2 linked regions of the Streptomyces venezuelae genome follow. The protein of the gene in region 1 interacts with the protein of each later gene in a pairwise test. Links are inferred from orthologs where the notes say so. Each region holds a gene or a part of one and is shown in the gene's direction. Other genes may lie near its edges.

Evidence for each region. Proteins that work in one complex are often made in the same cells at the same time.
Region 2: the proteins of DEJ48_RS28855 (region 1) and DEJ48_RS17940 interact in binary tests that used the Escherichia coli proteins (3 or more experiments, as listed by UniProt). The link is inferred for Streptomyces venezuelae from one-to-one orthologs.

The regions. Positions count from the first base shown.
Region 1 is NZ_CP029192.1:6,568,150-6,572,413, forward strand. The notes cover bases 18-2,988. They hold DEJ48_RS28855 (peptidoglycan D,D-transpeptidase FtsI family protein), read left to right. Parts: upstream 18-506; coding sequence 507-2,471; downstream 2,472-2,988. Other genes in these bases: DEJ48_RS28850 (septum formation initiator family protein), read left to right, coding at 18-501; DEJ48_RS28860 (UDP-N-acetylmuramoyl-L-alanyl-D-glutamate--2,6-diaminopimelate ligase), read left to right, coding at 2,491-2,988. Also shown: more of DEJ48_RS28850, read left to right, coding at 1-17; more of DEJ48_RS28860, read left to right, coding at 2,989-4,143; DEJ48_RS28865 (UDP-N-acetylmuramoyl-tripeptide--D-alanyl-D-alanine ligase), read left to right, coding at 4,148-4,264. UniProt on the Escherichia coli protein: Essential cell division protein that catalyzes cross-linking of the peptidoglycan cell wall at the division septum. Required for localization of FtsN.
Region 2 is NZ_CP029192.1:4,183,524-4,187,160, forward strand. The notes cover bases 1-2,991. They hold DEJ48_RS17940 (transglycosylase domain-containing protein), read left to right. Parts: upstream 1-347; coding sequence 348-2,636; downstream 2,637-2,991. Other genes in these bases: DEJ48_RS17945 (GatB/YqeY domain-containing protein), read right to left, coding at 2,754-2,991. In the rest of the region: more of DEJ48_RS17945, read right to left, coding at 2,992-3,218; DEJ48_RS17950 (metallophosphoesterase), read left to right, coding at 3,350-3,637. UniProt on the Escherichia coli protein: Cell wall formation. Synthesis of cross-linked peptidoglycan from the lipid intermediates.

The DNA.
Region 1 (4,264 bases):
CTCGTCGTCCTGCTCCTCGGCGGCGGCCTGATCGCGCTGCTCATCCTGAACTCCTCCCTCAACGAGGGCTCGTTCCAGCTGAGCGAGCTGAAGAAGGAGACCAAGGACCTCACCGAGGAGGAGCAGGAGCTCCAGCGGGAGGTCGACGGCTATGCCGCCCCCGACGCCCTGCAGCGCCGCGCCCAGGAGCTCGGCATGGTCCCCGGCGGCGACCCGGCCTTCCTGAACCCCGACGGCACCGTGCGCGGCGTCCCCGGCACCGCGGCCCGCCCCTCCTCGCTGTCGTACCCCGCGCCCCGCCCGCAGGAGGTCGCGTCCCCCGCCGCCTCCGTCTCCGTCCCGGTCACGCCCCCGGCGTCACCCGCGGCCCCGGACCCGGCCCTCTCGTCCTCCGCCGCACCGCCGCCCGAGCAGCCCGCCCAGACGCCCGCGCAGCCCGCCGAGACGCCTGCTGCCCAGGCCCCCACGACTCCCCGGCCCACGACGACCTCCGGCAGGTGACGCAAGTGTCCGACAGGGAACCCCCGCGGCGCCGGGTGCCAGGACCCGCGAGGCCCGTCAGGCCCGCACGGTCCGGCGCGCCGCGCCGACCGGCACCGGGCGGCCGCCCCGCCGCCCGCCGCCCCGCGGCCAAGGGAAGGACCAAGGCCCGCACCATCCGCCTGGGCAGCCCCCGGCCGCGCCTGCGCATGGTCAGCCTCGGCCTCACGCTGGTGATGCTGGCCTTCGTCGTACGGCTCCTTCAGGTGCAGGCCGTCGACGCGAGCGCGTACGCCGCCAAGGCCGAGAAGAACCGCTACTTCACCCACACCCTCGCCGCCGAGCGCGGGCGCATCACCGACCGCGGCGGCGTCGAGATGGCCGCCAGCGTCGACGCGTACGACATCACGGCGGACCCCACCCTCTTCACGCCGAAGGAGGCCAAGACCAAGGACGCGCCCGAACAGGCGGCCGCGCTCCTGGCCCCCATCCTCGGCAAGGACACCGCCGAGCTCACCAAGAAGCTCAAGACCCCCGACACCCGCTACGTCCTGCTCGCCCGCCGCCAGACCCCGCAGGTGTGGAAGCAGATCAAGGACCTGCGCGGCGCGCTCGCCGAGCGGGCGGGCGCCGACCCGGCCTCCCCGAACGTGCTGGCCGGCGTCCTGGCCGACCCGAGCAGCAAGCGGGTCTACCCGAACGACGAGCTGGGCGCCGGGATACTGGGCTGGGTCAACTCCGACGGCAAGGGCGCGGGCGGCCTGGAGGCGCAGCTCGACAAGCAGCTGGCGGGCGAGGACGGCAAGATCCGCTACGCCCAGTCCGGCGGCCGCCGGGTGCCGACCGCGGGCTCCACGGAGACGCCCGCCGTGCCCGGCTCCGACGTCGAGCTCACCATCGACCGCGACATCCAGTGGGCCGCGCAGAACGCGATCAGCGAGCAGGTCAAGAAGTCCAGGGCCGACCGTGGCTACGTGATAGTGCAGGACACCCGGACCGGCGAGGTCCTGGCCATGGCCAACGCCCCCGGCTTCGACCCGAACGACCTCTCGCAGGCCAACGGCGCGGCCCTCGGCAACGCCGCGCTCCAGGACGCCTTCGAGCCCGGCTCCACCGCCAAGGTCATGTCGATGGCCGCCGTCCTTGAGGAGGAGGCGGCGACGCCCGGTACGCGCGTGACGGTGCCCAACCGGCTGCACCGCGGCGACCGCCTCTTCCAGGACGACATCGACCACCCCACCTGGCACCTGACGCTCAACGGCGTCCTCGCCAAGTCGTCCAACATCGGCACGATCCTCGCCACCGGGGAACTGGGCAAGACGCAGAAGGACGTCAACAAGGTCCTCTACAAGTACCTGCGCGAGTTCGGCCTCGGCAAGGAGTCCGGGCTCGACTTCCCCGGCGAGACGTCCGGCATCCTCGCGCGCCCCGCCAAGTGGTCCACCTCGCAGCAGTTCACGATCCCCTTCGGCCAGGGCTTCTCCCTCAACGCCATGCAGGCCGCCTCCGTCTACTCGACCATCGCCAACGGGGGCGTACGCATCGAACCCACCCTGGTGCGCGGCACGAAGGGCGCGGACGGCCGCTTCACGCCGGCGCCCAAGCCGAAGAAGAACCGGGTCGTCAGTGAGAAGACCGCGAAGACCGTGGCGCAGATGCTGGAGTCCGTCGTCGACGACGAGGAGGGGACCGGCACCAAGGCCCGCATCCCCGGCTACCGCGTCGCGGGCAAGACCGGTACGGCCAACCGGGTCGATCCCGAGACCGGCCGCTACAAGGGCTACACGTCGTCGTTCGCCGGCTTCGCCCCCGCCGACAAGCCGCGCGTGACGGTCTATTGCGCGATCCAGAACGCCACCAAGGGCAGCTACTTCGGCGGCCAGATCTGCGGTCCCATCTACAAGGAGGTCATGGAGTTCGCCCTCAAGACGCTCCAAGTCCCGCCCACCGGAACCGGCCCGGCCCGTCTGCCGGTGACCTTCAAGCCCTGAGACCGACCAGGAACCACCCGTGACAACGATCACCCCCGACCCGGGGAACCGCCCCCCGGCACGCCCCTCACTTCGCTCCGAGAGGGGTACGCCCGGTACGCTCACCGCCGTGCCACACGCTGATCAGTCCCAAACCACCCAGAAGGGCGCTCCCGTGACCTATCCGGGACCGCCGCGGCCGGACCGGGTCTCGCCGACCTCGCTGACCGACCTCGCCGGCCGGCTGGGCGTCGCCGACCCGGGCAGCGCGCAGATCACGGGCATCACGCACGATTCGCGCGCCGTCCGCCCGGGCGACATCTACGCCGCGCTGCCCGGCGCCCGCATGCACGGCGCCGACTTCGTCGCGCAGGCCGCCGACCTCGGCGCCGCCGCGGTGCTCACCGACCCGACGGGTGCCGAGCGCGCGGCCGCCACCGGCCTGCCGGTCCTGGTCGTCGACGACCCGCGCGCCGTCATGGGCGAGCTCGCCGCGACGGTCTACGGCCACCCAGGACGCGACCTCCTGCAGATCGGCATCACCGGCACGTCCGGCAAGACCACGACCGCGTACCTCATCGAGGGCGGTCTCAAGGGCGTGCGCTCGACGGGGCTCATCGGCACGGTCGAGATGCGCATCGGCGACGAGCGCATCAAGTCGGAGCGGACGACCCCCGAAGCCACCGACCTCCAGGCGCTGTTCGCGGTGATGCGCGAACGCGGCGTCGAGGCGGTCGCCATGGAGGTCTCCAGCCACGCGCTGGTGCTCGGCCGGGTGGACGGCTGCGTCTTCGACGTCGCCGTCTTCAACAACCTCAGCCCGGAGCACATGGAGTTCCACTCCGGCATGGAGGACTACTTCCAGGCCAAGGCGCAGCTGTTCACCAAGCTGCGCTCCCGGGTCGGCGTGGTCAACTTCGACGACGAGTACGGGCGCAGGCTCATCACCGAGTCGGAGGTGCCCGTCACCACCTTCTCCGCCGAGGGCCACCCCGACGCCGACTGGCGTGCCGAGGACGTCGAGGTCGGGCCGCTCGACTCGACGTTCGTCGCCGTCGGACCCAAGGGCGAGCGGATCAACGCCAAGTCGCCGCTCGCGGGCCCCTTCAACGTCGCCAACACCCTCGCCGCGATCGTCTCGCTGGCCGTCGCGGGGATCGACCCCCAGCAGGCCGCCGACGGCGTCGCCGCGGTGCCCGGCGTGCCCGGCCGCCTGGAGCGCATCGACGCGGGCCAGCCCTACCTCGCCGTCGTCGACTACGCGCACAAGACGGACGCCGTCGAATCGGTCCTGCGCGCGCTGCGCAAGGTCACCGAGGGCAAGCTGCACATCGTGCTCGGCTGCGGCGGCGACCGCGACAAGACCAAGCGGATGCCGATGGGCGCGGCCGCGGCCCGCCTCGCCGACACCGCCGTACTGACATCGGACAACCCGCGTGGCGAGGACCCCCTCGCGATCCTCGCCACGATGCTCGCCGGCGCCGCCGACGTGCCGGCCCACGAGCGCGGCGACGTCGCCGTCTTCGAGGACCGGGCCGCCGCCATCCGCGCCGCCGTCCGCCGTGCGCAGCCGGGCGACACCGTCCTGGTCGCGGGCAAGGGCCACGAGCAGGGACAGGACATCGCCGGGGTGGTGCGTCCCTTCGACGACCGCCAGGTGCTTCGCGAAGCTATCCAGCAAACCCAGGGATGAAGTTGTGATCGCCCTCTCCCTCGCCGAGATCGCAGACGTCGTCGGCGGGCAGACGTACGACATACCGGATCCGGCCGTCCAGGTCACCGGGCCCGTCGTCCGGGACTCCCGTGAGGTGGAG
Region 2 (3,637 bases), 2.4 Mb from region 1 along the record:
CGGCGGCAGCGGCATATGCACCGCCGCCAGTTGAGGACGTTACGGAAGGTGGGCACAGCGCAACACCCCCTTCGGGCCCAATCTTGAATGGCCCGAACGGACTATGCGTAAGCGGCAGATCACCCGACGGAGTGAGCGGGCGACATCCGTGAGGAACCCGGCATTCCGGGACAGTTCAGTTGAGTCACAACGGACGCCGGACGCCACATAAGGCGAATTCGGACATGGATCCGTCGGATCTGGGAGCGAGCAGGGCTTGTTGCCGAAACGCTCTGCTGTGACAGTTGGGAGCAGCTTAGGCCAAGGCATTAAGGCCTGTCCGGCGAATCAGAACGTAGGCTGCCCTCATGGGAAAGAAGCGCTCGGGCGGTGGTCTGTCACCTACACAGCAGGCCGCGAAGTTCCTCGGAGTCAGCGTTCTGGCGGGTGCGGTGCTCGCCGGGATCGCCCTGCCCGCCTTCGGGGCGCTGGGCCTCGCGGCCAAGGGCTCGGTCGAGGGGTTCGACGAGATCCCCGCCAACCTGAAGCAGCCGCCGCTCAGTCAGCGCACGAGCATTCTGGACAACAAGGGCGGTCAGATCGCCACGGTCTACTCGCGTGACCGCACGGTCGTCCCGCTCAAGGACATCTCGCCGTACATGCAGAAGGCGATCGTCGCGATCGAGGACGCCCGCTTCTACGAGCACGGCGCCGTCGACCTCAAGGGCATCCTGCGCGCGCTCAACCAGAACGCGCAGAGCGGCGGCGTCTCGCAGGGCGCGTCCACGCTCACGCAGCAGTACGTGAAGAACGTGTTCGTCGAGGAGGCCGGCGACGACCCGACGAAGGTCGCCGAGGCCACGCAGCAGACGATCGGCCGCAAGGTCCGCGAGCTGAAGTACGCGATCCAGGTCGAGGAGGAGCTCGGCAAGAAGCGGATCCTCAAGAACTACCTGAACATCACCTACTTCGGACAGCAGGCGTACGGCATCGAGGCCGCCTCCCAGCGGTACTTCTCCAAGCACGCCAAGGACCTGGAGGTCCAGGAGGCCGCGCTCCTGGCCGGCATCGTGCAGTCGCCCAGCCGGTACGACCCGGTGAACGACGCGGCCGAGGCCACCAAGCGGCGCAACGTCGTGCTGCAGCGGATGGCCGAGACGCACGACATCACGCAGGCCGAGGCCGACGCGGCCAAGAAGACCGACCTCGGGCTGAACGTGAGCCGCCCCAAGAACGGCTGCATCACCTCGGTCAAGGGCGCCGGGTTCTTCTGTGACTACGTGCGCGAGGTCTTCCTCAACGATCCGGTCTTCGGCAAGACGAAGGAGGACCGGGCCAAGGTCTGGAACCGCGGCGGCCTGAAGGTCCACACGACCCTGGACCCGCAGGCGCAGGACTCGGTGCAGGCGTCGATCAAGAATCACGTGAACAAGACCGACGACGTGGCGACCGCCGCCGCCATCGTCGAGCCGGGCACGGGCAAGATCCGCGGCATGGGCCAGTCCCGTCCGTACGGCTTCAAGAAGGACGAGACCACGATCAACCTCTCCGTGGACGACTCCATGGGAGGCGGCGCGGGGTACCAGCCCGGTTCGACGTTCAAGCCGATCGTCGCCGCGGCGGCCCTGGAGGGCGGCAAGTCGGCGGGGCAGAGCTACTCGTCCCCGTACGAGATGCCGTACCCGGAGCGGGTCTCCGCCTGTGGCGGCAAGCAGTGGGTGAACTCGGGCGGCGACAAGCTGACCAACGAGAACGAGTCCGAGGTCGGTCCGTACGGCATGCGGGAAGCGACCGCGAAGTCGGTCAACACCTACTACGTGCAGCTCATCGGCGACATCGGCATCTGCCCGGTGACGCAGCTCGCCGCGAAGATGGGCGTCGAGCGCGCCGACGGCAAGAAGATGGACCAGGCGCCGTCGATCGCCCTCGGCACGCAGGAGATGTCGCCGCTGACGATGGCGGGCGCGTACGCGACGTTCGCCTCGCGCGGCACGTACTGCACGCCGATCGCCATCGAGTCGATCGCCACGCTCGGCGGCAAGTCGCTGCCGGTCCCGAAGTCGACGTGCTCGCGCGCCATGTCGGAGAAGACCGCCGACACCATCAACACGCTGCTCAAGGGCGTGGTCGAGGACGGTACGGGCAAGCAGGCCGGTCTCGGCTCCCGCGCGAGCGCGGGCAAGACGGGTACGACGGACTACCGCTACGCCGCCTGGTTCGTGGGCTACACCCCGAACCTGTCGGGCGCGGTCTGGGTCGGCGACCCGATGCACAAGCGGCGCATGGTCGACATCACCATCGGCGGCGTCCCCTACGGCAAGGTCTTCGGTGGCGAGGTGCCGGGTCCGATCTGGCGCGACGCGATGACCGGCGCGCTCGCGGGCAAGCCGGCGCCGAACTTCAGGACCGTCCACATCCCCGGCGGGGACAAGGACAAGGACGAGGACCACGGCGGCGATGGCGGCCACGACGACGGCAGGCCCGGTGACGGGGGCGGTCTCGGCGGTGGCGGCAACGGCGGAGGCAATGGCGGCGGTGGCGGGGGCGGGAACCCCTGGCCCGACATCTCGATCCCGCCGGGTGTGCTGGGCGGGAACGGGAACGGTGGGAACGGGAACGGTTTCGGGGGCGGGATCGGTGGGGGCTGGCGGAGGTAGCCGTAGCCTCGGCCGACTCGACGGCTGTACGTGAGTGCCGACTCGACGGCTGTACGTGAATGAGGGCGCCCCCTGAGACAGGGGGCGCCCTCATCGTCGTACTGACTGAATCGACACTCAGCCCGCGAGGAGCTTCTTCACCGTGGCGGCGACGCGGCCGCCCTCGGCGAGGCCCGCGACCTTCGGGTTCACGATCTTCATGACCTGGCCCATGGCGCGCGGCCCCTCGGCACCGGCGGCCTTGGCCTCGGCGACGGCCTGGGCGACGATGTCCTGGAGCTCGTCGTCGGAGAGCTGCTTCGGCAGGTACTCGGCGAGGATCTCGCCCTCCGCCTTCTCCTTCGCCGCCTGCTCGGCACGGCCGCCCTCGGCGAAGGCCTCAGCCGCCTCACGGCGCTTCTTGGCCTCGCGGGCGATCACCTTCTGCACCTCGTCGTCGGAGAGCTCACGGGCCGTCTTGCCCGCGACCTCCTCCTTCGTGATCGCGGTGAGGGTCAGCCGGAGCGTCGAGGAGCGCAGCTCGTCGCGCCCCCGGATCGCGGCGGTGAGGTCTTCGTGCAGCTTCGACTTGAGCGTGGTCATGCGTTGATTGTGGCAGGTGCGGACGATTCTCCGCCCATCGATTTCTCCGGGGCGGATTCCCTTGGGGCGCGGGCGGGTTGCTCGGAGGCCGCCCCGCGAGCACTGCCGTCCGGGTCTGAGACGATGGGGTGATGCGCGCGCGATACGCAGTACCCCTGGGCATCACGGCGACGGCCGCGGCCGGTCTCGCCTATTCGGTGGGCGTCGAGCCCCGTTCCTTCCGGCTGAGGCGGGTGACGGTGCCCGTGCTGCCGCCGGGGATGCGTTCCCTGCGGGTCCTCCAGGTCTCCGACATCCACATGGTGTCCGGGCAGCGCAAGAAGCAGCGGTGGCTGCGCTCGCTGGCGGGCCTGCGGCCCGACATCGTGATCAACACGGGCGACAACCTGTCCGACCCGGAGGGCGTCCCGGAGACGCTG